2 regions of the Salinivibrio sp. MA440 genome follow, and region 2 is predicted to be linked to the other one. Evidence: predicted binding sites of a transcription regulator. Region 2 holds the regulator's gene; the other holds the start of a gene.

Region 1 (15,999 bases), on a different contig from region 2:
CGTTGTCGCACCAAACCAACGTTTTTATCAGCTGATGATTACTCACCCGCGTTTGCGACCCATCGACAATGGCACTGTGTGAGTCGTGGTTGAAGTCTATCGACACCAAGGGCGCTTCGGTATAATCCAGTATACCGTCTAATGTACATCGAGATGCGGTTTGCAGAGCTTGATTTACGTCATTAACTTTCACTTTAGTACGTACAGTGACACTTAAATCCATAGCTGTCACGTTTATCGTCGGCACACGCACAGAAATCGCTTCGAACTTGTCAGAAAATTTCGGAAAAATCCTACCGATCCCAACATGTAATTTGGTATCGACAGGAATGATAGACTGGCTAGCCGTGCGTGTGCGACGAAGATCGGAATGGTAGGCATCGATCACCTGCTGATCATTCATTGAAGAGTGAATGGTGGTGATGGTGCCAGACTCAATACCAAAGTGCTCATCCAGCGCTTTAATCACCGGCACAATGCAGTTTGTGGTACAAGAGCCATTGGAGACAATACGATCGTCTGTCGTCAATGCCTCGTGATTGACGCCATATATCACGGTTCGGTCGACATCTTGGCTCGCAGGGTGTGAAAACAAGACTTTTTTAGCGCCAGCGGCAATGTGTGCTTCGCCGTCTTCACGGGTACCAAATTTACCCGTACAGTCTAAGACAATATCGACATCAAGATCACGCCAAGGTAACAGTTGTAATTCCGGTAAGTGAAGAAGGCGAATGCTGTCGGTGGCGACAAACAAATGTTCTTGATTGTAAGAAACAGGCCAACCGAATCGACCGTGGCTCGAGTCATACTGGAGCAGATGCGCCATCGCTTCCGGCTCGGCGAGTTCATTAATCGCCACCACTTGAATGCGATCGTGCTTACCGCTCTCGTACAGGGCACGCAATACGCTGCGCCCTATGCGGCCAAATCCATTAATTGCGACTCTGAGTGCCATGTCCATCGGTGCTTGTTTGACGATGGTACACAGTGTATCTCAAGCACGTAAAAGACGCACGTATTGTGTGAGTCTTCTCACGCGAGTTGAGAACAAAGCGTAGTAAAAAAAACGCCCGTCCGGTGAAAGTCCGAGACGGGCGTGGCAGTGTGATGGCGGCTGCAATCGATGCAGCAAGACCATCCTTTATTGTGACTTAGAAGCTGATATTCATGCCTAACCAATATCGGCGCTCATCACTGATATAGCCGTAATCCTCATAATCACGTTCTTTGTCTAATAGATTATAAACCGCACCTTGAAGCTCAATGGCGTCGCTGAGCTGATAGTTCATCCCAGCGTCCACCAAGGTGTAGCTCGGCTCTATATTGCTTCGAGAGGATGGACCTTCAACAGGATCCATTTCTTCGCCACGGTAGGTCGCGCTGACCCAAGGGCTCAACCGCTCGGTGGCTTGCCAGTTTACTTCGCCATACGCGAGCTGCTGAGGAATTTGATTCAGAGGTTGACCTTTATACGCACCGGTCTTCTGCTCCGAATCGGTGTAGGTATAACTGGCGCTGATATCAATGGTGTCAGTCACGGGAGCAGATACATTGGCCTCTATGCCTTGGGTAACGGCTTCATCAACATTGATTCGATAAGTTGGATCTGAGCCAAACCGATTGGGACCGTCGGTACACACGGAAGCCGGGCAGGTCACACGGGTGATCTTATCTTTAAAGTCATTATGGAATACTGTTAACGAGCCACTGACTCCGGTGTCGCCTTGATAGTTAATACTCACTTCTGAGTTCACAGACGTTTCAGGTTCCAGGTCGGCGTTACCATAGATATTACCGCCACGACTCACTTGCGCCCAATTCGGCGCAATTTCTCGCAGTTGTGGTGAACGGAATCCGGTCGCGACCCCACCCTTCACTATCCAGCTATCGGTGAGCTGATAAACACCATACAGGCGTGGACTGGCGTGATAATCATAGTTTTCATCATGATCAACACGTAGGCCTAGCGTCACGCTAAATGGGTCAATCACTCGCCATTCATCCTCCACAAACAAGGCGGCCTGAGTATTGTCAATTTCAGTTTGGCTCGATGCTTGATTAGAGGAAAAGTCTTCCAGTTCGGCATGGGTCACCGAGCCGCCAACCGTCAAAGTGTGTGTGTCAAAATCACGGATCAGACGGGTTTTAAACTCGGTGTTGTTAATCGTCATCTCACGACTTTTATTGCGGCTTTGCTCGTGCTGTAGGTGTGAGTCTGACCAGCCCCACGTCCAATGCCCTTCATGGCCGAGCGCTACCGATTGTCGCCGATATTCATTATTGCTGTTTTCACAACCGCCTCGACAACCCTCGGTCGGCACGGTTTTACCCATTTGGCCATTGCGCTCTTGCGAGCTCGCGCCTAAGTCCAGGGTCCATTGTTGAAAATCGCTGGCATCATAGGTCAACGAGGTTGATAGGCTGCGTAAAGATTTATCCTCGTAACCGAAAGTAATGTCGTCTTCTTGACGTTGAACCGTTTGGCCCGATACCTTCATACCCAGCTTATCGCTTAGGGCGCCAGAAAGGTAAAAGTTGGCACTTTGTTCATCGCCTGATGCGCGTTTTTCTTGTAATAACGTACTCAGCTGCACATTACCGTGCCACTCTTGCTGGTTACGACGCGTAATAATGTTAATCACCCCACCAATGGCATCAGAGCCATACAATGTCGACATCGGCCCGCGAATCACCTCAATACGCTCAATCGCTTGCAAAGGCGGCAGCCAACCTTGCTCAATGCCGGGTCCGTCGCTATTTGGGCGTGTTTCACGACTGGTGGTACGCTTTCCATCCACCAGCATCAGGGTATATTTTGACCCCATACCGCGAATGCTTATATCCGTGGTATCGCCACCGCCTGTCACGACCACGCCAGGAATGCGTTTTAAGGCATCCGTGACATCTCGATAATAACGACCTTCTAGTTGGTCACGGCTAATCACACTGATACTTGCTGGCGCCTTTGCTGTGGCTTGCTCAAATCCTGAGGCCGTGATGACCATGGTTTCAGTATTTTGATCGACCGCTTCAGCCGCATGAATGGCACTTAAGGGGATACCGGCTAATACCATCCCAACTACGCAGGGACGAAGACAACTGGACATAATCAACTCCATTCTGTGATAATGATTATCGTTTATTAACTGATAATTATTCACATCTAAGTCAAGGCAACTAGTGGCAAAACAGGAACACTTCGTTCCAGTGATAGAACGACGTCATAGTCACCAAACGACAGGTGTGGACTTTCAACGGAATCAAAAAGGACGATTATGCAGGACTTCTCCTCTATTCGTGCATTTGTTGCTTTATGCCAACATCAAAGCCTAACGGCGGCCGCGAAAGCACTGGGACAGCCCAAATCAACTCTCAGTCGTCGTTTAGCGCAGCTCGAGACAGATATGGGGCAGTCACTGACACAACGGCAAGGAAACCGGCTAGTGTTAACCAAAGCAGGCGAGATATTCTCCCGTTACTGCCAACAAATGCTCGATTTGGTCGAGGAAAGTGAAGAAGCGATCCAAGGGTTAAATAATCACCTTCAAGGGCCAATTGACGTGATTTGCCACCCAGGCATGATGCGTGGATGGGCAGGGCCATCGATAAATGCCTTTTTAGCGCAACACCCCAAGGTTTCCATTACATTAACGAGTGACGTCAGCCCAGCGCGTATCCAGTCTGCGGATCTGATTATTTGGGCGGGCGATATGATACTGCCGATGAACTGTCGAGCTCATAAGCTAGGCACTTGGCAATATGGTATTTATGCTGCACCACACTACGTGGCACAACACGGCCCTTTTATGCATCCAAGCGCTTTGGACGGCCATCCATGGCTGGATGTTTTTGCCCTTCGGCGGCAAGGGTTGACGCTCCATAATCACGATAACACCTATCATTTAAGCGCCATGCCTAGCCGTTTCAATTGCGACATGATAGCGATCCAGTTAGATGCGATTGCAAATGGACAAGGTGTCGGGCTTCTGCCGACTTGGAGTGCAGCTGGCTATCAGAAACACCACCCTGATAAAATTATACGGTGTTTAGCGCAATGGCACTCAGCGCCGGTTCCATTACATCTTTATTGCAGTGCTGGCCGCCTTCCTCTGCGTGTCGAGTCACTCAAACATTGGCTGCAAGAAGCGGCTCCAACCGACTGGCAACCCGCAAGTTCGCCTCAAGCCGTCACCTAGAACAATACGATACGGCTCGCCTTTGCTATACCTAGAGAGGCCCCCTGATGCATTAACTGACTTGCGTTTATCGTATTTGCGAATAAAATAGACGTCTAGAAGTTAAAACATCTGAGATGATCGGCGAGACAACTCGCTACGTATCGTCGGTATTCTTGATAACCAATGAGAGTGTCACATGGCTAAGCACCTGTTTACCTCAGAGTCCGTCTCTGAAGGCCATCCTGATAAAATCGCCGATCAGATTTCTGATGCGGTCTTGGATGCCATTCTTGAGCAAGATCCCAAAGCGCGCGTTGCCTGCGAAACCTATGTGAAGACCGGAATGGTCATGGTAGGCGGGGAAGTGACGACCTCAGCCTGGGTTGATATTGAAGAGCTCACTCGCCAAACGGTACGCGATATTGGTTACGTCCATTCCGATATGGGTTTTGATGCCAATTCTTGTGCAGTATTGAACACCATTGGCAAGCAATCGCCTGATATAAACCAAGGCGTTGACCGCGCTGATCCCAAAGATCAAGGTGCCGGCGATCAAGGGATTATGTTTGGTTTTGCCACCAATGAAACCAATGTACTGATGCCAGCCCCTATTACTTACTCACACCGTTTGGTTGAGCGCCAAGCGCAAGTGCGTAAAGATGGCACCTTAGATTGGCTACGTCCTGATGCAAAAAGCCAGGTCACTTTCGCCTACGACAACGGCAAGATTGCGGGCATTGACGCCGTGGTGCTGTCAACACAGCATTGCGACAGCATTTCAACCGACGATCTCCGCGAAGCGGTCATGGAAGAAATTATCAAACCGGTTCTGCCTGCAGAATGGCTCACCAAAGAGACTAAATTCTTTATTAATCCAACGGGTCGCTTTGTGATTGGTGGCCCGATGGGAGACTGTGGTTTAACCGGCCGTAAAATTATCGTGGATACCTACGGTGGCGCAGCCCGTCACGGTGGCGGGGCATTCTCAGGCAAAGATCCATCAAAAGTGGATCGTTCTGCCGCCTACGCCGCACGTTATGTAGCGAAAAACATCGTCGCAGCTGGCCTTGCTGACCGCTGTGAGATTCAATTGTCGTACGCCATTGGTGTGGCCGAGCCAACGTCTATCATGGTCGAAACCTTTGGCACTGAAAAAGTGGCGCCAGAGGTGATTATTAAAGCTGTTCGTGAGCACTTCGATCTACGTCCGTATGGCCTACAAGAAATGCTCGACTTACTGCAACCTATTTATAAGCAAACTGCTGCGTATGGCCATTTTGGTCGTGAAATTTTCCCATGGGAGAAAACCGACAAAGCAGACCTATTGCGTGAATTTGCCAAGCTTGGTTAATCTGGCCTGATTCGCTTTTTACAAAGGGAAGCGTTCGCTTCCCTTTTTTGATCGCAGTGTGAGTCGACACCTATGCCTTCTCTGTCTAACACCTTGATACAATCGGTCACCGACCAGGTTCACGCCTGTATTGATCGTGCCAATCGGCAACTAGATCGCCAACTGGTTTATCCAACAATTGGCTTTACGTTACGAGGGCGCGCCGCAGGCACCGCGCATCCGACAGAATGGCGATTACGGTTTAATCCGGTATTGCTCCAGCAACACGCCGACGCTTTTTTTCATGAGGTGATCCCGCATGAAGTCTGTCATTTAGTCACGTTCGCGCTGCATGGGCGTGTCAAACCTCATGGTCCGGAATGGCGCGACCTAATGACTAACTTGTTTCATGTTCCAGCAAACACGACCCACCAGCTTGATATCACAGCGGTGCAAGGGAAAACCTTCTCGTACCAATGCCGTTGTGGGCCAGTGGCCTTAACGATACGCCGTCATCATAAAGTTCTGCGCGGCCAGGCAACCTATCGGTGCAAACAGTGCCAACAGATACTGACGCCGGTCAGCGAAAAACATTAGCTATTTGCTTTTCCGTTCACCGTCCCCATATTATTGACACGTTCCCGATTAACACATCACCTATTGCCACCGGTAGCCATGTTACACTGGAGGCTGATTGATAATGGAAAGCGAACACCATGCGAATTCCTCGAATTTATCACCCGGCGCCTTTACCATCTCAAGGTACGGTGACCTTAAGCGATGAAGCGGCAAATCATCTAGGCCGCGTATTAAGAATGCAAGCAGAGCAACCAATTCTGCTTTTTGATGGTTCTGGGGCGCAATTTCCAGCGACCTTGACACAAATCAGTAAGAAACACGTCACCGCAACCATCTCAGCCCGCGAAGAGGTCGGTGTTGAATCGCCACTAGATTTTGAACTGGGACAGGTTATTTCTCGTGGTGAGAAAATGGAATTTACCGTACAAAAATCGGTTGAGTTAGGGGTAAATACCATTACGCCACTTTTATCGGCGCGATGTGGGGTCAAGATCAATGCTGATCGACTGGAGAAAAAACGCCAACAATGGCAAAAAATAGCCATTGGCGCCTGCGAACAAAGTGGGCGCAATATCGTCCCCACCGTGAATCCCGTGATCAACCTAGACACTTGGTGCCAACAGGCATTTGATGGACTGAAACTCAACCTTCATCCTCGCGCACCGTATTCCCTCAATACACTTCCTCAAGCCCCTTCTAAGCTACGTTTGCTGATTGGGCCAGAAGGCGGATTGTCAGAAGAAGAAATAGCGATGACACGTGATCGTGGTTTTGAAGAAATTTTATTGGGCCCTCGGGTCTTACGCACAGAAACGGCAGCGCTGACAGCCATTACCGCGCTACAAGTCCGTTTTGGCGACCTGGGTTAACGGCAAACAGGAGAGACATGATGAAAATAGGTGTAGTGATGGATCCCATTGAGGCCATCAGTGTAAAAAAAGACTCCACGTTTGCCATGATGTTGGCGGCACAACAACGCGGCTGGGAAATACATACTATTTCGATGAATGATATGTCGATGCTGCAGGGTGAACCGAGTGCTCGCACCCAAACAGTGAGTGTCATGGATGATCCTAACAATTGGTATCAAGTGCACCAAACACAAACCCTACCGCTGCGCGCGTTTGATGCGATCTTGATGCGAAAAGATCCCCCCTTTGATACCGAGTATATCTATGCGACCTACATGCTAGAGCGCGCAGAAGAAGCCGGTGTTTTAATTGTGAACAAACCGCAAAGCCTCCGTGACTGTAACGAGAAACTCTATACCGCTTGGTTCCCTGAACACACACCCACCACCTTGGTGACACGACGTGCCGACGAGATTCGTGCATTCCAAGCCCAGCACGGTGATGTTATTTTGAAGCCGCTCGATGGCATGGGGGGCGCCTCTATTTTCCGGGTTAAACAAGGTGATCCGAATATTGGTGTGATCATTGAGACCCTTACTGAGCATGGCCAACGTTTTTGCATGGCACAAACCTTCGTCCCTGACATCAGCAATGGTGATAAGCGCATCTTAATTGTTGACGGCGAACCGGTGCCCTACTGTCTGGCCCGTATTCCAGCAAAAGGTGAAACGCGCGGTAATCTCGCCGCCGGTGGCCGTGGTGAAGCACGTCCTTTATCGGAGACGGATTGGGCAATTGCACGTGCAATCGCACCAACATTGAAAGAAAAAGGGCTGATCTTCGTTGGACTCGATGTGATCGGCGATAAGCTCACAGAAATCAATGTCACCAGTCCGACCTGTATTCGTGAAATTGACGCCGCGTATGATATTTCCGTAGGCGACATCCTGATGGAAGCGATCGCCCAACGCTGCCAATAAAAAATGAGGCGCATTGCGCCTCTATGATTGTCTAAATACACATTTTTTGCGCATACTCAACGTAAGCGTACGAACAGGAGACGGCGATATGGATCTGAAAAATCATTTTTTAATCGCAATGCCGAGCATGGCCGATAGCCGTTTTCAACAGGGTGTTATCTACGTGTGTGAGCATAATCATGACGGTGCCATGGGGTTAATGATCAATCACCCTATTAACTTGTCCGTGGGTAAAATGCTGGACCAAATAGAGGTAGAGCGCGACGTGCCGCTTTCCAAAACAACCGAAAGTCTGACCCAATCCGTTTTATTTGGCGGGCCGGTGTCTGAAGATCGAGGATTTGTGCTGCATCCGGCCAATTGTTCGTATGGCACCAGTGTGCCCGTATCGGATCAATTAGCCGTGACCACCTCAAAAGATATCTTATCGATTCTCGGGACCGAGCAACAGCCAGAGCAATTTTTGGTGGCCTTGGGTTATGCAGGCTGGGAGGCCGGACAGCTTGAACAAGAGTTAGCCGAAAATAGTTGGCTCACACTGGAGGCCGATCCCAGCGTAATTTTTGATACCCCTGTTCACCAACGTTGGCAAAAAGCGCTCGACCAACTCGGCATTGACGCCGCCAACCTTTCTTCACAAGTAGGACACGCATGAACGCACAAACCGTGATGGGTTTTGATTACGGGGTAAAAAGCATTGGCGTTGCCATCGGTCAGTCGTTAACCGGCACCGCTCGCCCTTTATGCGCTTTGAAAGCGCGCGATGGTATTCCTAACTGGGATGACATTGATGCCCTATTAAAAGAATGGCAACCTGATTATTTAGTGGTTGGGCTGCCATTAGATTTACAAGGTGAACCTCTCGATACCATTACACCCAGAGCGAAAAAATTTGCCAATCGCTTACATGGGCGCTTTGGTTTTCCGGTCTCGTTACATGATGAGCGCCTATCAACACGCGAAGCCCGCGCAGCACTTTTTGAACAAGGCGGCTACAAAGCCTTAGGTAAGGGAGCTGTTGACGCCCAGTCAGCCGTTGTGATTATTGAAAGCTGGTTTGAGCGCCAATATGCTGAGCCGTTTCACGCCTCGGAATAACCCCTTGGTCGGTCAGCCGTGTTATCGCCTGCTCCATAGTTTGCATCCCCTGGGCGACGCCTGTTTGCATCATGGAGGTCATCTGCGCCACCTTGTCTTCACGGATAAGGTTAGCAATCGCAGGGGTGGCTTTCATAATTTCATACGCAGCGACCCGTCGGCCCTGAGTGTTTTTGACGAGCTGCTGCGATACTACCGCCTGCAAAGAGGCAGACAACATAGAGCGAACCAAGGGCTTATCACTCCCTGGAAACACATCGATAATCCGGTCAACGCTTTTCGCCGCACTCGCGGTATGTAACGTGGCAAAGACTAAATGGCCAGTTTCTGCGGCCGTCAATGCTAAGCTTATCGTCTCTAAGTCTCGTAGCTCGCCGACCAGAATCACATCTGGATCCTCCCGTAAGGCCGAACGCAGCGCCTGCTGAAAGGATTGCGTATCACGATTCACTTCCCGCTGATTCACTAAGCTTTGTTGCGGCGAGTGAATGAACTCGATCGGATCTTCAATAGTAAGAATATGCTTTTGTTGATGACGATTAATATGATCAACCATCGCTGCCAACGTCGTTGATTTGCCCGATCCCGTCGGCCCAGTCACGAGTACCAGCCCCTGAGTGAGCGACGCGAGCTCTGTTAAGACAGAAGGCGCGTTTAACACTTCTAAGGTTGGCAGCGCCTCTGGGATAACCCGAAACACCGCCGCGCACCCATGTTGCTGATGAAAAGCGTTCACCCGAAACCGGCCAACCGAGGCCAGCTCAAACGAAAAATCCACCTCCCATTCGGTTACAAACGTTTGGCGTTGTTCGGGATTCATCACAGCGATAATCAATTGCTCGACCGCTTGATGATTGAGCGCAGGTAGACTGAGCTTGCGCACATCGCCATCTACCCGCACCATAGGCGGCACGCCCGCAGAAAGATGTAGATCTGACGCACGATGCTTTACACTAAAGGCCAATAGCTCAGTAATTTCCATTCATTTTCCTCGTAGAATCAGGTATGTGTAATATTAAGCAGAATATTGAACAGGTCAGGGAACAAATAGACCTCGCCACCCAAAAATGCGGCCGACCCGATCATTCGGTGCAGTTGCTTGCGGTGAGTAAAACAAAACCCGTCGAGGCGATCGCAGAGGCCGTGGCCGCAGGTCAAACCGCATTTGGCGAAAACTACGTGCAGGAAGGCGTTGAAAAAGTGGAGCACTTTGCCACACATGCCCCAAACACAAAGATTGAGTGGCACTTTATTGGTCCAATTCAGTCGAACAAAACGCGCTTGATCGCCAGCCACTTTGATTGGGTCCACTCAGTCGATCGGTTAAAAATTGCTAAACGTCTGAGTGAGCAACGTCCCGCGCATTTGCCGCCACTCAACGTTTTAGTACAAGTGAATACCAGCGGTGAGGCGTCTAAATCAGGCATAACACTGGATGAAGCCATGAATTTGATTGAATCAATGCGGGCTTTACCCAACCTCACCGTGCGAGGATTCATGTCGATCCCTCAACCGGAAACAGATTATCAGCGCCAATGTGCCGCGTTTGAGCCTTTAGCGACCGCGTTTGATTCGCTCCACGCACACACGCCGACTATTGATACCTTATCGATGGGTATGAGCGGTGATATGGCAGCTGCCATTGCATGTGGCAGTACCATGGTAAGAATCGGCACCGCCGTTTTTGGTGCACGTGATTATCGCTAACGACACCGACACAGAATGATCAGAACAACAGGAACCGAATACATGGAACATCGCCCTCTCACCTTTATTGGGGCTGGCAACATGGCTCGATCCATCATTGCCGGACTCGTGGATGCAGGATATCCCGCCTCAGCCATTACAGCCGCGTCACCCAGCGCGCATCCTAACGATGTGCTGACAACGCAATACGGGATCCAAACCACCACAAACAACCTTCTTGCTTGCCAACAAGCGGAAGTGATCGTTTTAGCGGTAAAACCCCAATTAATGGCAAAAGTATTAAGCGACTTGCCAGCGGTCGATTGGTCGTCGAAAATGGTGATCTCAATAGCGGCTGGCATCAATGTTGCCCGTCTTAATCAAATGGCTGGTACGTCACTTAATCTGGTGCGCGTGATGCCGAATACACCTTCGCTGGTGGGTAAAGGCATGAGCGGCCTGTACGCATCACCGGGTGTGACGACGGGTGATCAAGACTATGCCTCCGCGCTGATGAAAGCGGTGGGTGAAGTCTGCTGGGTCGATAATGAGGCGAGTATCAATGGTGTGATTGCGGCTGCAGGCAGTGCGCCGGCCTATTTTTTCCGCTTTATGGAAGCCATGCAGCAAGAAGCCATTCGCCAAGGTTTTACTGACCAGCAAGCAAGGGCGTTGGTACAACAAGCCGCACTGGGAGCGGCAGAAATGGTGGCCGCGAACCCAGACACCACGCTTGGAGAACTACGCGAGCAGGTGACTTCAAAAGGAGGAACCACCGCAGAAGCGTTGCAAGTATTCGAGCAGCACAATATTAGCGACATAGTCGCACAGGCCATGCAGGCGGCGGTGAGCCGTGCTGAGCAAATGGAACAAGAATTTTAATCACTAAGGCGACGATATGAATGCAATGACCTTTCTGATCAACACCGCGTTTGATCTTTACATCATGGTGGTGTTACTCCGTATATGGCTACAATGGTCTCGGGCCGATTTTTATAACCCGTTCTCTCAATTTGTGGTGAAGGCGACCCAGCCTGTTGTGGGTCCACTGCGCCGGATGGTTCCCGCGCTCGGTGGATTAGATCTCGCGACCGTACTCTTTGCTTATCTGCTGATGGTCGCTAAATTTGTGGCACTGGATATCATCACAGGCGGTGCACTAACAGTCAACTCAGGACTGTTCGTCTTTCCTGCCATTGCGCTGATCAAAGCAGCCGGTAAACTGCTGTTTTGGGTGCTGATCCTACGTGCCATTCTCAGCTGGGTAAGCCAAGGCAATAACCCTGTAGAGCAAGTATTCCATCAATTAACCGAACCGGTTTGCGCCCCAGTGCGTCGCATCCTCCCTCCTATCGGTGGACTGGATCTCAGTATTTTGGTGATCTTTATCGGTCTGCAATTTATCAATATGTTAATTGGCGATATGGTAGGGCTTGATTGGCTAGATCCATTGAGAGCTTATCTAACAAGCCGCTAATTGGCTAGCAATATAGGAAAGCCTGTTTGGTAGGTGCTGTAAGTCAATAGCCCACAAGGGCGTATTGAATTCGCTCACACAAGTAATTCAAGCTAACGGGTACCTCAGCAGTACGGCGGATCGTACTCAGGCACCCGTATGTATTGATACCTTACTTTATTACAAGGAATGATTATGCGTCAGATAATAGCAGCGCTCAGCATGGTATTGAGTTTGCTTATTACTCCAGCTTGGGCGGGCCAGTTTAAAGAAATCGGCGAATTAGAGGTGCACTACAACACCTTATCAACGACGTTTTTAACCCCTGACATCGCCAAGCAATATGATATTACCCGCAGCGGCTATCGCGGGTTGGTTAATATCGCGGTTCTCGACACCATGCAGCTTGGAAAACCGGCGATTGCCGCCAAGGTCCAAGGCCAAGTCAAAAACTTGGTGGGTAACAGTCGAGAGCTAGATTTTACCGAGATCCGCGAAGGCGACGCGATTTATTACATTGCGACCTTTGCCGCTGATGATGAGGAAACCTATCAATTCCAGATTGATCTCAACGCAGCGGGCAATCGCAGTGCCTCCTTCGACTACAATTACACGTTTTACGTCGATACCCCTTAACAGGGTGACAAACACATAGGTAACCGACATGAATAAAGTTGTGCTGGCAACCGGCAATGCAGGCAAAGTAAAAGAAATGGCCGGGCTACTCGGCGAATTTGGTTTTGAGGTTCTGCCGCAAAGTGATTTTGCGGTGACAGAAGCTGACGAAACAGGGACCACTTTTATTGAAAATGCCATCATTAAAGCCCGCCACGCGGCGAAACTGACCGGGCTTCCAGCCATCGCCGATGATTCAGGCCTTGAGGTAGATGCGCTAAAAGGCGCACCTGGCGTCTATTCAGCTCGCTATGCTGGCGATGACGCCAATGATGCCGATAATGTCGCCAAGCTACTCGACGCAATGCATGATACTGATACCCATGCACGCCAAGCACGTTTTCATTGCGTATTGGTGTACATGCGCCACGCGAATGATCCGACGCCATTGGTCTGTCATGGCGTTTGGGAAGGTCAAATTGCCCATGCACCACAAGGTGACAACGGCTTTGGCTACGATCCAGTATTTTTGCCCCATGATCAGCAATGCACCGCTGCCGAAATGCCTGCGTCAGAGAAAAAACAACGCTCACATCGCGGTCAAGCCCTCAACGCCCTATTTCAAGCCTTAAAAGCGTCGCAATAACCCATGATCCCATTAAGTTTGTATGTACACATCCCGTGGTGTGTACAAAAATGCCCGTATTGTGACTTTAACTCACACACGCAAAAAGGCGCGATCCCAGAAGACGATTATATCGATGCGTTGCTCGACGATCTCGACACCGACCTGGCCGCTTATCCCTCAATAGTCACGCGTCCACTGCACTCTATTTTTATCGGTGGCGGCACACCCAGCCTGATGTCGCCCGCTCAGATTGAGCGTTTGCTCGCCGGGATCAATACGCGACTGACCCCGAGTAACAATATGGAAGTCACCATGGAGGCCAACCCGGGCACCGTCGAGGCGGATAAATTTATTGGCTATCGCCAAGCGGGCGTGACTCGTATATCCATTGGCGTACAAAGCTTTTCTGCCGATAAGCTTACCCGGCTAGGCCGTATTCATGGCCCCGGAGAGGCAGAACGGGCAGCTCACCTTGCCCACCAAGCGAGACTGACGAGTTTTAATCTCGATCTGATGCATGGTTTGCCCGATCAATCCGAACAAGAAGCACTCAGCGATTTGGAGCAAGCCATTGCACTGAAGCCGCCGCATATTTCTTGGTATCAACTGACTATCGAGCCTAATACTCAGTTTTACTCTAAGCCGCCCACTCTGCCAGAAGAAGACACCTTGTGGGACATCTTTGATCAAGGCCATCAACGACTGACCGATGCGGGATATGTGCAGTACGAGACCTCCGCCTATAGCCTGCCAGGCCACCAATGTGCACATAACCTCAACTACTGGCGTTTTGGGGATTATTTAGGAATTGGCTGCGGCGCACATGGCAAACTGACCTTGTTAGAGCATGACCAACCTCGTTTACTTCGTACCGTCAAAGTGAAACACCCACGTGGCTACCTCGATCCAGACAAAGCCTACCTCACCGACAGCCAGTGGGTAAAACATACCGATCTTGCGTTTGAGTTTTTTATGAACCGTTTTCGCTTGCTCGAGCCCTGCCCCAAAGCTGATTTTGTCAGTCACACTGGGCTACCGCTGTCACATCTCGCCGCGCCTATCTCTCAAGCTTCTGAGCAAGGCTTAATCACAGAAACAAGCACCCATTGGCAAATCACGCCAAAAGGTAAATTATTTCTCAATGATCTGCTGGCCATTTTTTTAGCTGACTAATGCAACAAACGATGTGTTAAGGTGCCTATAAATTAGGCGCCGTTACATAAGGCGAGCCCAGTCATTCAACAAGCTAAAAAGGATATCTCTGTGACTCCGTCATTTCGCGTCGAGCCCAAGCATTGGACCTTAATTGCGGCCCTTATTATCGCCGTTTACGCCTGTTACCTTTTGATCGAGCCCTATATTGGTGCGATTGTGCTCGCCTTTATCGTGTCGTTGCTGTTCTTCCCCGTCCATAAACGCATCGAAGAAAAGATTGGTCAGCGACCCAATACTGCATCGGTCTTATCTTGCATTCTGATCACCTTTATCATCTTTATTCCACTCACTGTCGTGGCGGGTGCGATCATCGATCAAGGTGTGAGCTTTTTCACTCGTAGCTATGAATGGCTCAATAACGGCGGGGCCAGGCAACTGATCAATAACCCGCAGACACAATCAGCCTTACACTTTGTCAATCAGTGGCTACCGTTTGATGTCATCGACCCTCAAGAGACGGTTAAAAAACTGGCCGCGTGGATGTCCTCTTTTAGCGGTCAAATGCTTGAGTTCAGCTCTGGGGTACTGGGCGATGTCACTAACTTTTTTATCACCTTTATGCTGATGTTATTTGTGCTGTTCTTTTTACTGCGCGATCACGACAACATTATCCAAACACTGCGTCATGTTATCCCTTTGTCACGCAGCCAAGAAGACCAACTGCTTGATGAAGTGGAGAAAGTCGCCAAATCGGCTGTTCTCGGTTCATTCCTCACTGCTTTAGCACAAGGTGCTGCAGGCGGACTAGCGATGTGGGCAGTAGGCTTACCGGCCCTTTTTTGGGGCACCATGATGGCCTTTGCCTCTTTTATTCCTGTGATAGGGACAGCACTTATCTGGTTACCAACAGTGCTATATCTCGCAGTAATCGGTGACTGGCAGTGGGCGCTCGCGCTTTTAGTATGGAGCGTTGTGGTTGTCGGCTCCATTGATAATCTACTTCGCCCTTTTTTGATGCAGGGAAACTCTGGCATGAACACCCTGCTTATCTTTTTCTCATTGTTGGGCGGTTTGCACCTCTTTGGCTTAATGGGGTTAATTTACGGTCCGATTATTTTCTCATTAACATTGGTGTTATTCCGGATGTATGAGCTCGAGTTTGCACACTTCCTTGATCGCCAAGACAACGCCTAACCCGTTAAAGATTGGCCTGGTGCGTGCTTTGTGGGAAAATTCGACTCCCGACGCGCCAGGTTATTTCGGTGCGCTTTATTACCGTCGATAATGCAAAGAGAACAATCATGACCCTCACGGCCCCCAGTGAAATTGCTCAGCGTCACCTTCCGTTGTTTGATAATAAACACCTGCTGTTGGCAGGAGAGCTCGAAGATGACTTTGTCCAACAATTATCGCAACGTGCCGCAAGCGTCACTGTCTTTACGA
Region 2 (15,999 bases):
GCATACCGATGTGATTCGCCAAGAGCGCCCGACACCGCTCGACGAGGCCAAGTGGGGCTTCGCGGTGATTGAAAATTCATTATGGCAAGCAGTGCCCGCATTTTTACGCCAATTCGATCAGCAGCTTGAGAGCCATTTAGACATCAACTTGCCCATTGATGCCAAGCCAGTACAAATTTCCTCTTGGATGGGCGGTGACCGCGACGGCAACCCGTATGTCACCAGCGAGGTCACCCGTGAAGTGATGCTGCTTTCACGCTGGAAAGCCGCCGACCTGTATTTGCGTGATGTGCAAGATCTGATCAGCGAACTGTCGATGACTCAGTGTGATGACACCGTGCGCGAGATGGCCGGCGAGGCGCACGAACCGTATCGCGCGATCTTGAAAACGCTGCGCAGTCAGCTCAATCACACATTAAGTTATTTAGATGCCAAGCTGAAAGGCGAACGCACGTCATCACAGGGCATTCTGACCGACACCCAGCAGCTGTGGCAGCCATTACTGGCGTGTTATCAGTCACTCCACCAATGCGGCATGGGCATTATTGCCGACGGTAAGTTGCTTGATTTGCTTCGCTGCGTGCAATGTTTTGGTGTTCACTTAATCAAGCTCGATATTCGCCAAGAAAGCACTCGTCATGCCGATGTGCTCTCAGAAGTGACCCGCTATTTGGGGATGGGCGATTACGCACAATGGAGCGAGCAAGACAAACAAGCCTTCTTGATCCGTGAATTGTCCTCGAAACGGCCGCTATTACCCCGTGATTGGACCCCGTCGGATGACGTCAAAGAGGTGATCGACACCTGCCGGGTGATTGCCCAGCAGCCGCGTGAAGCGCTTGGTGCCTATGTGATTTCAATGGCGAGGACCGCCTCGGACGTGCTGGCGGTACATTTGATACTCCAAGAAGCCGGCTGCCCATTCCGCATGGATGTGTGCCCGTTATTCGAAACCTTGGACGACCTGAACAACGCGGAATCAGTCATTGGCGAGCTCATGGCGATTGATTGGTACCGTGGCTTTACTCAGAACTTCCAAATGGTGATGATAGGCTATTCGGACTCAGCTAAAGATGCCGGGGTGATGGCAGCCGGTTGGGCGCAATATCGCGCCATGGAAGCACTGGTCAACTTATGCGATGACCAAGGGGTTGATTTAACCCTCTTCCATGGCCGTGGCGGCACCGTAGGCCGTGGCGGTGCGCCCGCCCATGCCGCCTTGTTGTCACAGCCCCCTCGTAGTTTAAAAGGTGGCCTCCGTGTGACCGAACAAGGCGAGATGATCCGCTTTAAACTGGGGCTGCCCGATGTCGCGGTCAACAGTTTGAACCTCTACACCAGCGCCATTTTAGAAGCTAACCTGCTACCGCCACCAGAGCCCAAACAAGAGTGGCGTGCGCTGATGGATACCTTGAGTGACATTTCTTGCCAAGCCTATCGCGATGTGGTTCGCGGCCATGAGCAATTTGTGCCTTACTTCCGCTCCACCACACCAGAGCTTGAGTTAGGCAAATTGCCACTGGGATCGCGCCCTTCCAAACGTAACCCCAATGGTGGTGTCGAGAGCTTACGGGCAATTCCTTGGATTTTCGCCTGGAGTCAAAATCGCCTCTTACTTCCAGCTTGGCTGGGCGCTGGACAAGCGATCGATCATGCCATTTCCAAAGGCCATAAAGCCCAGCTAGAAGAAATGTGTCGTGAGTGGCCATTCTTCTCCACCCGGCTTGGCATGCTGGAGATGGTGTTTACCAAAACCAACCTCGATATTGCCAAATACTATGATCAGCGTTTGGTCGATGAAAGCCTCTGGCCTTTGGGTGAATCACTCCGCGATCAATTACGCCAAGACATTCAAGTGATTTTGGCGGTGGAAAACAGCGATAACCTGATGGAGCAAAACCCATGGGGCGCTGAGGCGATTCGCTTACGTAATATTTACGTCGAGCCACTGAATATGCTGCAAGCTGAGCTGTTATACCGTACACGGCAATGTGAAGAGGACGATCAGTCGCTTGACGATGCCTTGATGATCTCCATCGCGGGCATTGCCGCAGGCCTGCGTAACACTGGCTAATCGACTCAAGCCGTACCCTCGGGTGCGGCTTTTTTTTTGTATCAAGCGAGCGAATAGAAACCGACGCACACGCGAGATTTTTTATCCATAGCCACGTCTAAGGCTTGCTGTTACATTGATAGTATTATTACTATGGAAGGTCGCGGTGACGCGATTTAACAACGCAAAGGAAAACGCAAAGGAATTGCCATGAAAGACGAAACCCTCTCGATTCATCACGGTTATCAGACCGATCCGACCACCAAATCAGTCGCTACCCCCATCTATCAAACCGTCGCCTATGAGTTTGATAACGCCCAACATGGTGCTGATCTGTTTAACCTCGATGTGCCGGGCAATATCTATTCGCGGATCATGAATCCCACCAACGATGTATTAGAACAACGTGTGGCGGCATTAGAGGGCGGTATCGCAGGCCTATGCGTCAGTGCTGGCGCCGCGGCAATTACCTATGCAATCCAAACCCTGGCCAAGGCCGGTGATAACATTGTCGCCACGCCACAGCTTTACGGCGGCACCTATACGCTATTTGCCCACATGCTTCCTGAGCAAGGCATCGAGGTACGTTTTGCCCAAAGTGACGACGCCAGTGCGATTGAAGCGCTGATTGATGCCAATACCAAAGCGGTGTATTGCGAATCGGTTGGTAATCCGGCCGGCAATATTGCCGATATCCCCGGTCTTGCCAAGGTTGCCCACGCGCACGGTGTCCCTTTGGTGGTCGACAATACCGTGGCGACGCCCGTGCTATGCAAACCGATTGAACATGGCGCCGATATCGTGGTGCACTCGCTAACCAAATACATTGGCGGCCATGGCACCACCCTAGGCGGTATGATCGTTGATGGCGGCACCTTTGATTGGGTGGCACATCAAGCCCGCTTCCCGCAATTTTCACAGCCCGAGCCGGCGTATCACGGCGTGGTCTATAGCGATACCTTTGGTCCGGCGGCATTTATTGCCCGCGCGCGTACCGTGCCTTTACGTAACAGCGGCGCCGCCTTATCGCCGATGAACGCCTTTATGTTGATGCAAGGTCTCGAAACCTTGAGCCTGCGTATGGAGCGTCACTGCGAGAATGCCAAAGCGGTGGCGGATTACCTTGCCAGTCATCCAGCGGTGGCATGGGTGAACTATGCCGGTCAACAAAATCATCCTCATTACCAACGTGCCCAGTCGCTTATCCGCGGTGGACTGCCCGCATCACTGCTGTCTTTCGGCTTAAAAGGTGGCTTTGATGAGGGGGTACAGTTTTATGATGCGCTGAATGTATTTAAACGCCTGGTCAATATTGGTGATGCTAAGTCACTTGCTTGCCATCCCGCCTCTACCACCCATCGTCAACTGAATGAGCAAGAGCAAGCGAAAGCCGGGGTGACCCCAGAAATGATCCGTCTTTGTATCGGCATTGAGCATATTGATGACATCATTGCCGACCTTGAACAAGCATTGAGTGCAGTAAAATAGCCCGAGATAGGCGACTCATGCGAACCGATTGTCATAAATAAATGTGGATATAAAAGATGTCACTTCCCCATGTCATACTGACGGTACTCAGCAACTGCGAAGCCACGGGTTATGATATTACCAAGGCGTTTTCTACCACTATCAGTAATGTGTGGAAAGCCAGCCATCAACAGGTATATCGTGAACTGACTAAGCTCGCCGAGCGAGGTGCTGTGACCTATCGACTTGAGCCGCAAGTCGGCAAACCAGATAGAAAAGTCTATGCCATCACCCCTGTCGGCACCGAGGTGTTAGAGGCGTGGTTTATCCAAGCGCCTAAGCTGGCCCCGCCTCGCGACGAGTACGTCGCACGCCTACTCAGCTGTGAGGTCTTGGATCCCGCGCCGATGCTCGAGCATATCAATAACTTGATTGCGGAATCACAACAACTACTTAATCATTATGCTCTGCTTGAGCAGCGTGATTACGGTCAATCCACATCATTAACGCAACAGCAACGCCTCATGCGATTAGCATTACGACGCAGCATTCATCAACGTCGCGCTTGGATGGCCTGGGCGCAAGAAGTGCGCGATGAGCTTACGATGCTGGCCGCCAGCGCCTAATCAAAACAATAAACACAACTCGCAACCTAGGCGCCCCACGAAACGGGGCGCTTTTTTTGGCTAAAGGTAAACCGGTTTAGCGGTTTAGCGGTTTAGCTAAGGTGCGACAGCCAATGGGCGAACCCCCAAAGTATGGCAAAGTGCATAGGTCAATTCGGCCCGATTGAGGGTATAAAAATGAAAATCTTTTACTCCTTCACGGCTGAGCACGCGCACCATATCGATAGCAATCGAGGCACCGACCATCTGCCGGGTCACAGGGTCATCCTCAAGACCTTGATACTGTTTGTGCATCCACTGTGGGACACGCACATGCGTCATTTGCGCAAACCGAGAAGCTTGCTTAAAGTTGGAGACGGGCAAAATCCCCGGCACAATCTCGACATCAATCCCCGCCGCCACACAGCGGTCACGAAAACGTAGGTAGCTTTCCACATCAAAGAAAAACTGGGTAATGGCACGATTGGCACCGGCATCGACTTTCCGTTTCAGATTAATGAGATCCGCTTGCGCACTTTTCGCTTCCGGGTGAACTTCAGGATAAGCGGCGACAGAAATATCAAAGTCATGTTCTTCTTTGAGCAACCGCACCAAGTCCGCCGCATACATAGTCGGCTTTTTCTCCGGCGACGGTAAGTCTCCGCGCAAAGCCACAATGTCACGAATACCATTTTGCCAGTAGTCACGGGCAATATGGCGCAGCTCATCTTCAGTGGCATCGATACAGGTTAGATGGGGCGCCGCCGCGACCCCCGTTTGATCATGAATACTTTTCACGATGTCATGGGTGCGATCACGCTCACCAGAATTGGCGCCATAAGTCACTGACATAAACTTAGGTTTAAGCCCTTTGAGGCGGTGCACGGAATTCCAGAGGGTTTCTTCCATACTGGGCGTGCTGGGCGGAAAAAACTCAAATGAGACGTTAATATCACCGTCTAAGTCGGCAATATTCTGATTAAGTGCATCAATGTGGCCTGCGTGCGTATAGCTCATACCCTCTCCCTGCAACCGGTTTTATTCGCGATGATGTGCGTTTTTGGTTTATACGTTTAGACGTCCATATGTCTAAAGGTTGTCGTTATCTGGGTGAAATGTCAACGATCTCAGCCATGAAAAGAACTCATAGTATTATGAAGATAGTCAACATGCAGGAAGCCACCGAGAGCAGCAGCCAAAAGCGCGTCATATAACGTGATCTTCAGATAAAAAAAAGCTGTCTTATGTGGAGTAAGACAGCTTTCACGTTTGCGAAGATCACGTTTACTAAAAGGACATTAGTGAAGACGCCCAATTAAGCGATTCAGATCAGATTGTATCGCCCCAGCGGTGACATCACGCCCCGCTCCCGGTCCGCGGATCACTAATGGATTTTCACGATACCATTGGCTTTCAATCGCAAACACATTATCACAGGGCAGTAGATGCGCCAGCGGATGCTCACTCGGTAAGGTTTCTAAGCTCACCTGCGCATTACCATTGGCTTCTAGACGCGCCACATAGCGCAACACGGCGCGATCTCGCTGCGCTTTTTCCAATCGCTCCTGTAAACACGCATCCATTTGATGGGCGTTATCGAGAAACGCATCTAACGACAAAGATTGCAGCGCTGGCGGTATCAGTGACTCAACATTGACCTGCTCGGGCTCCAATGACAGGCCCGCCTCCCTTGCGAGAATCACTAATTTACGCACCACGTCGGCACCCGACAGATCGTCACGCGGATCAGGTTCAGTTAGCCCTTGCTGCCATGCCTGTTCAAGTAAAGCACTGAACGGGACCTCGCCGGTGAATTGCAAAAAAAGCCAGGATAACGTGCCGGAAAAGATCCCTGAGAGTGCGAGGATATGATCACCGCTTTCACGTAAGTCTTGAACCGCATAGTTAATCGGCAGCCCAGCGCCTACCGTGGCGTTATATAACCAATGGCGCCCCGTTTTCGCAAACGCATGTTGAATCGCATGGTATTGTTCGGCCGGTGCCGCGCCGGCTTCTTTGTTGGCGGAGATTAAATGAAAACCATGCTCGGCGAGACGCGGATAGAGAGCTGCCAGTGAGGTATTGGCAGTGACATCCAAAATCACCACATCATCATAAGGATGATTCAATAAGCGTGTTAACCATTCATCATCAAAGTATGGCGTGCCATTGTCATCAAAGTCATCCCTGATCTGCATTGGATCGATGCCAGCAAAATCTAACCATTGATTACGACTATCTACCACAGAAATCAGCGACACCTCCTTGCCATGACGCTTTTCGAGGTGCGATTTTTGCTCGGCAAACAAGCTGAGCCAACGCGCGCCAATGTTTCCTTTTCCTACCAACACCAAGCCAATGCGACGTTGGGCTTGGAACAGCGCATCATGCAAGCTGGCCACAAGGGCAGGCGTATGCACTTGACGCAAAATCGCCACCATGCTCAGTCCAGATGCAGATTCACTGATAAACTCTACAGGCTGTGACTTCAGCTGCTGATAAAAACCATGACAGTGCACGGGATTATTGACCACGCCGGCTCCGACGGCAGCAACCATGTTAAACCCTTCGCGCAGCTTCAACTCCGCGGATGGCCCGGCATCCTGGATCTGGGCCATGACCGAGGCCACGACCTCCGCCGTAAAGGCCAGCAAGATACGATACTGATCATCTTGATAATCCGTCGCCAGTGGTTGCACTTTCAGCTGAGAGAGGATGCGGCTCAACTCTTGTTTAATTGCCTGAAAATCTTGCCCGCGGGCGACATCAAACTGCAATAGGCACACATCATCCAAAGATGTAATGATTTTTGCCCCGCGTCCGGTAGCCAGTACACGCTCTATATGGGTCGAGCCACTATCGGGGGCCTGGGTACAACGTAAGGTCAGATCGGTCGCACTTTGCGCCACTGGCTGTAAAGTACGGCTATGAAGCACGGGCGCCGCCAAGCGTGCCAATTCGCCTGCTTCATCCAATCGGATTAAGGGTAACAAGCAAGCATTCTCGACGTGGCGTGGATCCGCACTGTATACACCGGCAACATCACTCCATATAGTCACGCGGCGGACCCCCGCTAACGCACCGAGTACCGTGGCCGAATAATCTGACCCATTACGCCCCAAAAGCACGGTTTCCCCAGCTTGATTTTGCGCCATAAATCCCGTAATCACGACGTGAGATTGCGTGTGCTGAGAAAGTTGCTGCCGTAATAGTGGCCATGATGCGCCGCGATCGACCTCGGGTTGAGCCGCACGTTCCGCGCGTAAACAGTGGCGCGAGTCCAACATCACCGCCTGACGACACTGCTGATTAAGCAGCGCGGCTAATAAACGCGCCGACCAAACCTCTCCGAACCCTTGCACATCGGCTTGTACGCTGTCGCTCAGCGCTGTCTCCCCGAGCGACGCGATCGTCGCGATGTCAGCAGATAAGGCATCAACCAACTGTTGTTTGTGATCACCGTTGATCAGATTTTCAATCAAGTCTTGCTGAAAGGCACGGACGCCTTGCAAGGTCTCATGCGCCAACCGGCCATCTTTGCCCAGTTGAGCGAGCCAAGCAATGAGCTGATTGGTCGTTTTCCCCGCCGCAGAGACCACAATTAAGTCGTGCGCCTTTGCATGCCCCGTCAGCACATCGACCACACGGCGATAACAATCTGGGCTCGCTAAACTGCTGCCACCAAATTTATGCAATTGGCGTTGTGATTCGGGGGCGGTGTCCATCGGTTGCGCGTGCATGGCGAGGTCTCTCTTGGTCTCAATAAATATCAATAAAGCGGCGTGCTATGACAGCAACACCTATAGCAATCGGTTTTACTGGTTAGCTAAATGGGCGAAGGCATGCGCCAAATCGGCCACTAAGTCTTCTGCGTCTTCTAGTCCAATAGAAAAACGCAGCAACGTTGGGGTAATGCCAGCCTCGGCTTGCGCGTCATCACTCATCGCACGATGGGTCATTGATCCTGGATGCGTGACCAGACTTTCTACCCCGCCCAGCGACTCGGCAAGCGCAAATAAGGATAAGCCTTCAATAAAACGTGCGATCCCAGCGGAGTCCGTGTCCAGCTCGAGGCTGAGCATACTACCAAATCCAAACTGCTGACGGGCGGCAATGTCATGGCCTGGATGTGTCGCCAAACCGGGATAATAGAGTTGCCGCACCGCAGGGACTGTTTGCAAATAGGCTAATACCGCTTGCGTATTTTGTTGATGTTGTTTAACCCGAGCGCCCAAAGTACGCAACCCTCGCAATGTCATATAACTGTCAAAGGCGTTGCCTGTTGCGCCCAAGCAGTTGCCCCACCACGCTAATGTTGCAGCCAATTCAGGCGTCTTCGCCACTACAGCGCCACCGACAATATCAGAGTGACCATTAATAAATTTAGTAGTGGAATGCACGATGATGTCCGCACCCAGTGAAAACGGCTGTTGGAGTGCTGGCGATAAAAAGGTGTTATCGACCACCACCCATGCCCCCACTTGGTGGGCCTGTTGGCAGATTTTAGCAATATCGACCACACGCAATAGCGGATTAGAGGGTGTTTCAACTAACACCAGTTTCGGCTGTTTTACCAGCGCAGCGGTTAACGCCTGGTGATCAGATTGATCGACAAAACTGACCTGCCAAATCCCTTGCTTGGCGCGTGACTCTAACAAGCGATAGGTACCACCATAACAGTCGTGCGGTGCAACAATATGATCCCCTGCATCCAGTAAAGACAACACCAAGTTAATGGCTGCCATCCCACAGTTGGTCACCACGGCACCGGCTCCGCCCTCCAGTTCCGTTAACGCTTGCTCTAACTGAGCTCGAGTTGGATTGCCCCCACGGGCATAATCATAAGTGGGAACGTCGCCAAAAGCAGGAAAACGATAGTTGGTTGATAAATACAAAGGCGGCACAACCGCATGATGTTGCGTGTCAGTGCCAATTCCTGTTCGAACGGCAATGGTGTCGGTTTTTTTACCTGTCATGGTTCATCCTTGCTCTTGTTGCGCTGGCACGGTTTACGTGATCCAGTCGTCATCATACTACTTTACCTCTGCGCTTTTGGGACGTCAACACTTCTAGACGTCTAAACACCTTTGCATGTGGCGGTTAATATAGCTAAAATCTCCGCAGCATCATTCTGGGTATTCCATAATCAAGATAGGTGAGACATGGCGCAGTGGAACGGCGATTACATTAATCCGTATGCCGAACATGGTAAAAAGAAAGAGCAGGTAAAGAAGATCACCGTCTCTATCCCACTTAAAGTATTAAAAATTCTTACTGATGAGCGCACTCGCCGTCAGGTTCATAACCTGCGTCATGCGACCAACAGTGAGCTATTGTGTGAGGCATTTTTACATGCCTATACCGGGCAGCCTCTGCCAACCGATGACGACATCCGTAAGGATAAACCCGATAGCATTCCTGCCGAGGCACGTCGGATCATGGAAGAGTTGGGTATTGAGTTTGACGACAGTGAATACTAAACAAAAAAACCGCCATCGGCGGTTTTTTTATGGTAAGACACTGTTTTCTAATTACAACATGTTTTCTTTACAGCATGTTTTCTTTACAACATATAGTTGTCTGGCATCTCAATACGGGCTACGCCGGTTTCGACGGCCGCAAGCGCCACGGCACGTGCTACCTTGGGCAGTAAACGGGCATCCATCGGCTTGGGAATGATGTAATCCGGGCCAAAACTGAGTGAAGACAAGCCCGCGGCATCTAAGACCGATTGTGGTACAGGCTCTTTCGCCAAACCACGAATCGCTTCAACGGCGGCCAACTTCATCGCATCATTAATCTCACTGGCACGCACATCTAATGCTCCCCGGAAAATAAACGGGAAACACAAGACGTTATTCACCTGATTCGGGTAATCCGAACGCCCCGTTCCAATGATCAGATCATCCCGGACTTGGTGCGCAACCTCTGGGTTAATTTCAGGATCTGGGTTTGAGCAGGCAAACACGACAGGCTTATCCGCCATCAGTTTTAATGCCTCAGGCGAGAGCAAATCCGGGCCTGATACGCCAACAAAGAGATCCGCACCTTCAATCACATCTTCGAGGGTACGCTTATCCGTGTTATTGGCAAACAGCTGCTTATACTTGTTAATGTCTTCACGACGGGTGTGAATCACCCCTTTGCGATCCAGCATGTAAATCTTTTCGCGCTGGGCGCCACATTTAATCAATAGCTCCATACAGGCCACCGCAGCGGCACCCGCACCGAGACACACGATGGTGGCTTCACCAATATCTTTGCCTTGCAACTCGAGCGCGTTAAGCATCCCCGCAGCAGTGACAATCGCGGTACCATGTTGATCATCATGGAAGACAGGCACTTCACAGCGTTCAATCAGCTGCTTTTCGATCTCAAAACAATCTGGGGCTTTGATATCTTCAAGGTTGATACCGCCAAAGGTGTCAGCAATATTGGCTACGGTATCAACAAACTCATCGATGGTGCGGTGTTTAACTTCAATGTCGATCGAGTCCAAGCCGGCAAAACGCTTGAACAATAACGCTTTGCCTTCCATGACAGGCTTTGACGCCATCGGCCCTAAATTCCCTAACCCCAAAATCGCGGTGCCGTTTGAGATCACCGCAACCATATTGCCTTTACCGGTATAGCGATATACGGCATCCGCATCTTGGGCTATTTCACGCACAGGTTCAGCAACGCCTGGGCTGTAGGCGAGAGCAAGATCCGCCGCTGAATCAGCAGGCTTACTGAGTTCGACAGAGATTTTTCCGGGTGTAGGGTATGCATGATAATCCAGCGCTTGCTGGCGTTTATCGTCCGACATGTCGTTTTCCTAGTTATTATCGTGAAGGGGTAACCAATACCGGCAGGGAAGGATGACCGATATTAGCCAGACACTCTACAAACCACACAGGAAAGGTTTGTATAAGGGTAAAGATGGTAACGCAGCGGGGAAACGTCCACCAGTACTAACGCCGTATTCGCGATGATGCTCGGACCTGTTGTCCGAATACTAGGACGATGCGATCAAAAAAAGGGACGCTGATGCGTCCCTTCTCTATATTCGGTCAATAGCTGCTTATTTTTTGCTGCTAAGGGCACCGAAACGTTTCTTAAAGCGATCAACACGGCCACCAGCATCAAGGATACGCTGCTTACCGGTGTAGAATGGGTGACATTTGTCACACACGTCTAGGTTGATGTTTTTACCTAGGGTTGTGCTGAACGCAAATTCGTTACCGCAAGAGCATTTTGCTGTGACGGCTTTGTACTCTGGATGGATACCAGCTTTCATAGGGATAACCTCATTTTAAAGGCCGTGTCGCTCTCCCGATCCTAAGCCGGGCACCACACGTCGTTAACAAATATTTTCTAAGGCGCGCAATTCTAATCAAGCCCCCTCGGTTTCGCAACTTTTTTGTGCAATCACCACGCCGCGTCACCGTACAACAAGGCTTTGCCAACCGAAGGCGAACCGTTACACTGAGCCCCCTTCTGGTCAATAAGATGTTGTGATGGAACAGTTTGCTCAGGTGGCCCTACCGGTCCCGTTAGCGAAAACTTTTGATTACCGAATCGGTGAGAATCAACACCCCATCATCGGTGGGCGGGTAAAAGTGCCCTTTGGCCGCCAGCACAAGGTTGGCATTGTCACCGGCTTATCCGCAACCGCCAGTGTGGACGCGAGCCAACTCAAGGTGCTCGATGCCGTATTGGATACCCAACCGGTTTGGACGCCCGGCGTCTATCATTTACTCCACTGGGCAAGCCGCTTTTATCATCATCCGCTAGGGGATGCGATGGGCGCTGTGATGCCAACCCTGCTTCGAAAAGGACGCCCTGCGGCATTACAACAGCAAAAATGGTGGCAAATTACCGAGTCAGGACAAAACCAACCCCTCTCGGGCCTGAGCCGTGCCCCTAAACAAGCTCGGGTGTTGCAGTTGCTCACACACGGCCCTGCCACCCATGCCGACTTGATCGAACAAGACATCGGCGCACCGGTGCTAAAAACCGTGGCCGAAAAAGGTTGGATAGCCCCCTACACACCACCGCTAAACGCTCAAGCCTGGCAACCGCATTTTGCCGTCACCGAAGACAAACCGGCACTCAACCATGAACAGGCGATGGCGGTTGCCACCATCAATGCCAATGACGGCTTTGCTTGTGCTTTACTCGAGGGGATCACCGGTTCAGGGAAGACAGAGGTCTACCTAAACGTGCTCGAACCTGTGCTTGCTCGCGGTGAACAAGCCTTAATTTTGGTACCAGAAATCGGCCTCACCCCACAAACCATTCGCCGGTTTGAGCGCCGCTTTCATGTCCCGGTAACCGTGATGCATTCAGGCTTAAATGATAACGATCGACTAAAAGCCTGGTTAGCCGCGCGCGAGAATCAAGCAGCAATCGTCATTGGTACACGGTCTGCCCTGTTCACGCCGATGGCTAATTTAGGCATCATCATTATTGACGAAGAGCATGACCCCTCGTATAAACAGCAAGATAGCTTTCGTTATCATGCCCGAGACTTAGCGGTTATGCGTGGTCATGAAGAAAAAGTGCCGGTGATACTCGGTTCTGCCACCCCTTCTTTGGAAAGCTTGCATAACGCAAAAACCGGTAAATATCAGTACCTCAAGCTGACTCAGCGTCCAGGTAATGCGGTGACCGCACGTCAGGGAATACTCGATATTAAGGGCCATTACCTCGACGCTGGATTATCCGCGCCGTTGATCGCCGAAATGCGCCAGCACCTACAACAAGGCAATCAGGTCATGTTGTTTTTAAATCGCCGTGGCTATGCGCCCGCCATGATGTGCCACGAGTGTGGCTGGCTCGCGAATTGTCAACGTTGTGATGCTTACTACACCCTTCACCAGCAACAGCAAGAATTGCGTTGTCATCATTGTGGCCACCAAAAACCCGTTCCGCACCAGTGTCACGATTGTGGCTCCACCCAGTTAATCAGTGTCGGCGTGGGCACCGAGCAGCTTGAAGGCCAGTTGGGCGGGCTCTTTCCTGAGTATAAAACCGTGCGTATTGATCGCGACAATACCCGCCGTAAGGGCAGCTTGGAAACCTACCTTAATGGCATAGAAAAGGGCGAATATCAGATCCTACTGGGCACACAAATGCTCGCTAAGGGCCATCATTTTCCCAATGTCACCCTAGTGGCGTTAGTTGATGTCGACGGTGCCTTGTTTAGTAATGACTTTCGCGCGCCTGAACGGTTGGCGCAACTGATGGTGCAAGTCGCCGGCCGCGCCGGTCGCGCCAGCAAGCCAGGGACGGTGCTATTACAAACGCACCATCCCGAGCATAGCCTGATCCAATCGCTGGTGCACAAAGGCTATCAAGCCTTTGCGGAGTCGGCGCTCACTGAACGCCGCCAAGCTTGGCTTCCGCCCTATACGTTCTTAAGTTTATTTCGCGCCGAAGGCCATGAAGAAAACAGTGTGCAGCAGTTTTTACAACAAGTACGTCAAACGCTCGCTGCCTCCCCCATTCAACACGATGAAAGCCATATCATGGGCCCTATGCCCGCAGCGATGGCCAAACGCGCGGGCCGTTATCGCTGGCAATTATTAATCCAAGCCCCAAGTCGAAAAGTGATGCAGCAGTGGCTAATGGTGGCTCTTCCTGCAGTCCATCAATTACCCCTTTCGCGCAAAGTACGTTGGTCTTTAGATGTCGAGCCGCAAGACCTTTCTTAATACTCCCTTGCCGTAAGTCGACACAAGTCACACTTTCATTGCAATAAGTGTTAGCTTGTCCGTATTTAAATTGGACAAGCATAGGTAAAATAGGGCCGCAATTGGCTAAGAAAACAGGTCAGATGAGCTAATAACTGTTTGATCTCACAATATAGATAACAAGAGGACTGTCATTATGGCGACAATGAAGGACGTTGCCCACATTGCCGGTGTATCCACAGCAACGGTATCGCGCGCGCTGATGAACCCAGAGAAGGTGTCAGCCAGCACGCGTAAAAAAGTTGAACATGCTGTGGTTGAAGCTGGTTATTCCCCTAATTCACTTGCGCGTAACTTGCGTCGCAATGAATCAAAAACCATCGTCGCTATTGTACCGGACATTTGTGATCCCTACTTTAGTGAGATTATTCGCGGCATTGAAGAAGCCGCCATGGAACATGGCTACCTAGTTCTACTGGGTGACAGTGCCCAGCAACACCACCGTGAAAATTCATTCGTCAATCTGGTGTTTACTAAACAAGCGGATGGCATGCTGCTGCTTGGCTCCGACGTCCCTTTTGATGTCAGCAAGCCTGAGCAAAAAAACTTACCGCCACTGGTCATGGCCTGTGAATATGCGCCCGATCTGGAATTACCGACGGTTCATATCGATAACCTTACCGCTGCCTTTGAAGCGGTTAATTATCTCACCCAAGTCGGCCATACTCGGATTGCTAACATTACCGGCGTACCGGAGACAGCATTAACGCAGTTCCGCTCACAAGGGTATCAGCAAGCGTTACATCGAGCGGGGATCACCATCAATCCAGCGTATAGCGTCGTCGGTGACTTTAGTTTTGCCTCCGGAGCGCGTGCCATCACCAACTTGCTCTCACTGCCTGAGCCACCCACTGCGGTATTCTGTCACTGCGATGTCATGGCCGTCGGCGCGATGCAACAAGCGAAACGTTTAGGCATGCGGGTCCCGCAAGATATCTCCATTGTTGGTTTTGATGATATCCAATTCGCCGAGTATTGCGATCCACCACTCACGACCGTTTCGCAGCCTCGCTATGACATTGGCCGCCAAGCCATGTTGATGCTGCTAAACACGTTACAAGGACGAGAAGTGACCCCCGGCTCCCGCCTTTTGGACGCCAAGCTGGTGATCCGTGAGAGTGTCGCCCCTCCGTCTCGGTAGTAAGACTAGTCAGCACGGGCTCAAGCCAGTAATATGAGCCCTTTACTGGCTTCTTAATTTGATTATTTGCTGTGGCAACTCGTGATTACGTTAAACGTGGCAAAGCGCCGCGTAAAAAAAATACTCGCCGCCAACCGACCAAGACGCGGGCTGGATTCCCATTTAAATGGGCGCTGCTTGCTGTCGTCTTAGTGGGTGCGTTTGCTTATGGCCTGTATTGGTTGAGCAAAACCGATGCACCGACACCCCCTTCTCCCCCCGTGTCTCACACGCAACCGGCCACGCAAAGCCAGGTAGAAAGTCTACCGAAAAAGCCCAAAGAAAAATGGAGCTACATCGAAGAGCTGGAAGGCAAGGAAGTAGAAGTGAAAGCAAAAGCGCTGCCACAATCGACCCGTCCTTACCTCATGCAATGCGGTGCTTACCGCAGCCAAGGGCAGGCTAATGAACGTAAAGCGATCATTGCGTTTCAAGGGCTAGAAAGCCAAATCAAGGTAAGCCCTGGTGAGAAAGGCACTTGGTATCGTGTGGTGCTTGGCCCTTACCCGCGCAAGCGCCAAGCAGAGAAAGATCGCAATATGCTGCGTCGCGCCGGTGTCGAACCTTGTGCTATTTGGTATTGGGAATAGCGAACGGGGAAAGTATTGCGCTCTCCCCTTGAAAAGTCAGCGTCAAAACCCAACCATCTAGATTAATCACCCATCTGGTGCACCAGACACAAACAAAGAGGTTCCCGTGACTACAATCGTCTCCGTCCGTCGCGAAGGTAAAGTGGTTATTGCTGGCGATGGTCAAGTATCGCTCGGCAATACCGTCATGAAAGGTAATGCACGAAAAGTTCGTCGCTTGTATAACGGCCAAGTGCTCGCTGGTTTTGCTGGCGGTACCGCAGATGCCTTTACCTTATTTGAGCGCTTTGAGCGTAAGCTTGAGCTCCACCAAGGGCACCTAACCAAAGCAGCCGTTGAGCTTGCCAAAGAATGGCGAACCGATCGC

Evidence for each region. Region 2 encodes MetJ, which represses methionine synthesis genes. Its sites were predicted from a motif close to TTAGACNTNTANANGTCTAA; they were not measured.
Region 1: a site for MetJ is predicted at 4,284-4,303, ahead of metK (methionine adenosyltransferase). Genes of this name have one in related genera too.

What each region holds. Positions count from the first base shown of each region.
Region 1 covers NZ_MUFI01000035.1:1,328-17,326, reverse strand. The annotation lists gene epd (erythrose-4-phosphate dehydrogenase) at 1-955, opposite strand, end outside; gene BZG80_RS11365 (ligand-gated channel protein) at 1,152-3,107, opposite strand; gene BZG80_RS11360 (LysR family transcriptional regulator) at 3,276-4,196, shown strand; gene metK (methionine adenosyltransferase) at 4,375-5,529, shown strand; gene BZG80_RS11350 (SprT family zinc-dependent metalloprotease) at 5,602-6,105, shown strand; gene rsmE (16S rRNA (uracil(1498)-N(3))-methyltransferase) at 6,225-6,956, shown strand; gene gshB (glutathione synthase) at 6,974-7,918, shown strand; gene BZG80_RS11335 (YqgE/AlgH family protein) at 8,007-8,573, shown strand; gene ruvX (Holliday junction resolvase RuvX) at 8,570-9,016, shown strand; gene BZG80_RS11325 (type IV pilus twitching motility protein PilT) at 8,961-9,998, opposite strand; gene BZG80_RS15790 (YggS family pyridoxal phosphate-dependent enzyme) at 10,022-10,723, shown strand; gene proC (pyrroline-5-carboxylate reductase) at 10,766-11,584, shown strand; gene BZG80_RS11315 (YggT family protein) at 11,601-12,179, shown strand; gene BZG80_RS11310 (DUF4426 domain-containing protein) at 12,354-12,794, shown strand; gene rdgB (RdgB/HAM1 family non-canonical purine NTP pyrophosphatase) at 12,823-13,419, shown strand; gene hemW (radical SAM family heme chaperone HemW) at 13,423-14,574, shown strand; gene BZG80_RS11295 (AI-2E family transporter) at 14,665-15,750, shown strand; gene rsmC (16S rRNA (guanine(1207)-N(2))-methyltransferase RsmC) at 15,858-15,999, shown strand, end outside.
Region 2 covers NZ_MUFI01000012.1:54,278-70,276, reverse strand. The annotation lists gene ppc (phosphoenolpyruvate carboxylase) at 1-2,074, shown strand, start outside; gene BZG80_RS05865 (O-acetylhomoserine aminocarboxypropyltransferase/cysteine synthase family protein) at 2,264-3,541, shown strand; gene BZG80_RS05860 (PadR family transcriptional regulator) at 3,598-4,146, shown strand; gene metF (methylenetetrahydrofolate reductase) at 4,243-5,142, opposite strand; gene BZG80_RS05850 (bifunctional aspartate kinase/homoserine dehydrogenase II) at 5,424-7,865, opposite strand; gene metB (cystathionine gamma-synthase) at 7,941-9,101, opposite strand; gene metJ (met regulon transcriptional regulator MetJ) at 9,288-9,605, shown strand; gene BZG80_RS05835 (malic enzyme-like NAD(P)-binding protein) at 9,689-10,933, opposite strand; gene rpmE (50S ribosomal protein L31) at 11,189-11,404, opposite strand; gene priA (primosomal protein N') at 11,625-13,823, shown strand; gene cytR (DNA-binding transcriptional regulator CytR) at 13,975-15,003, shown strand; gene BZG80_RS05815 (SPOR domain-containing protein) at 15,075-15,632, shown strand; gene hslV (ATP-dependent protease subunit HslV) at 15,739-15,999, shown strand, end outside.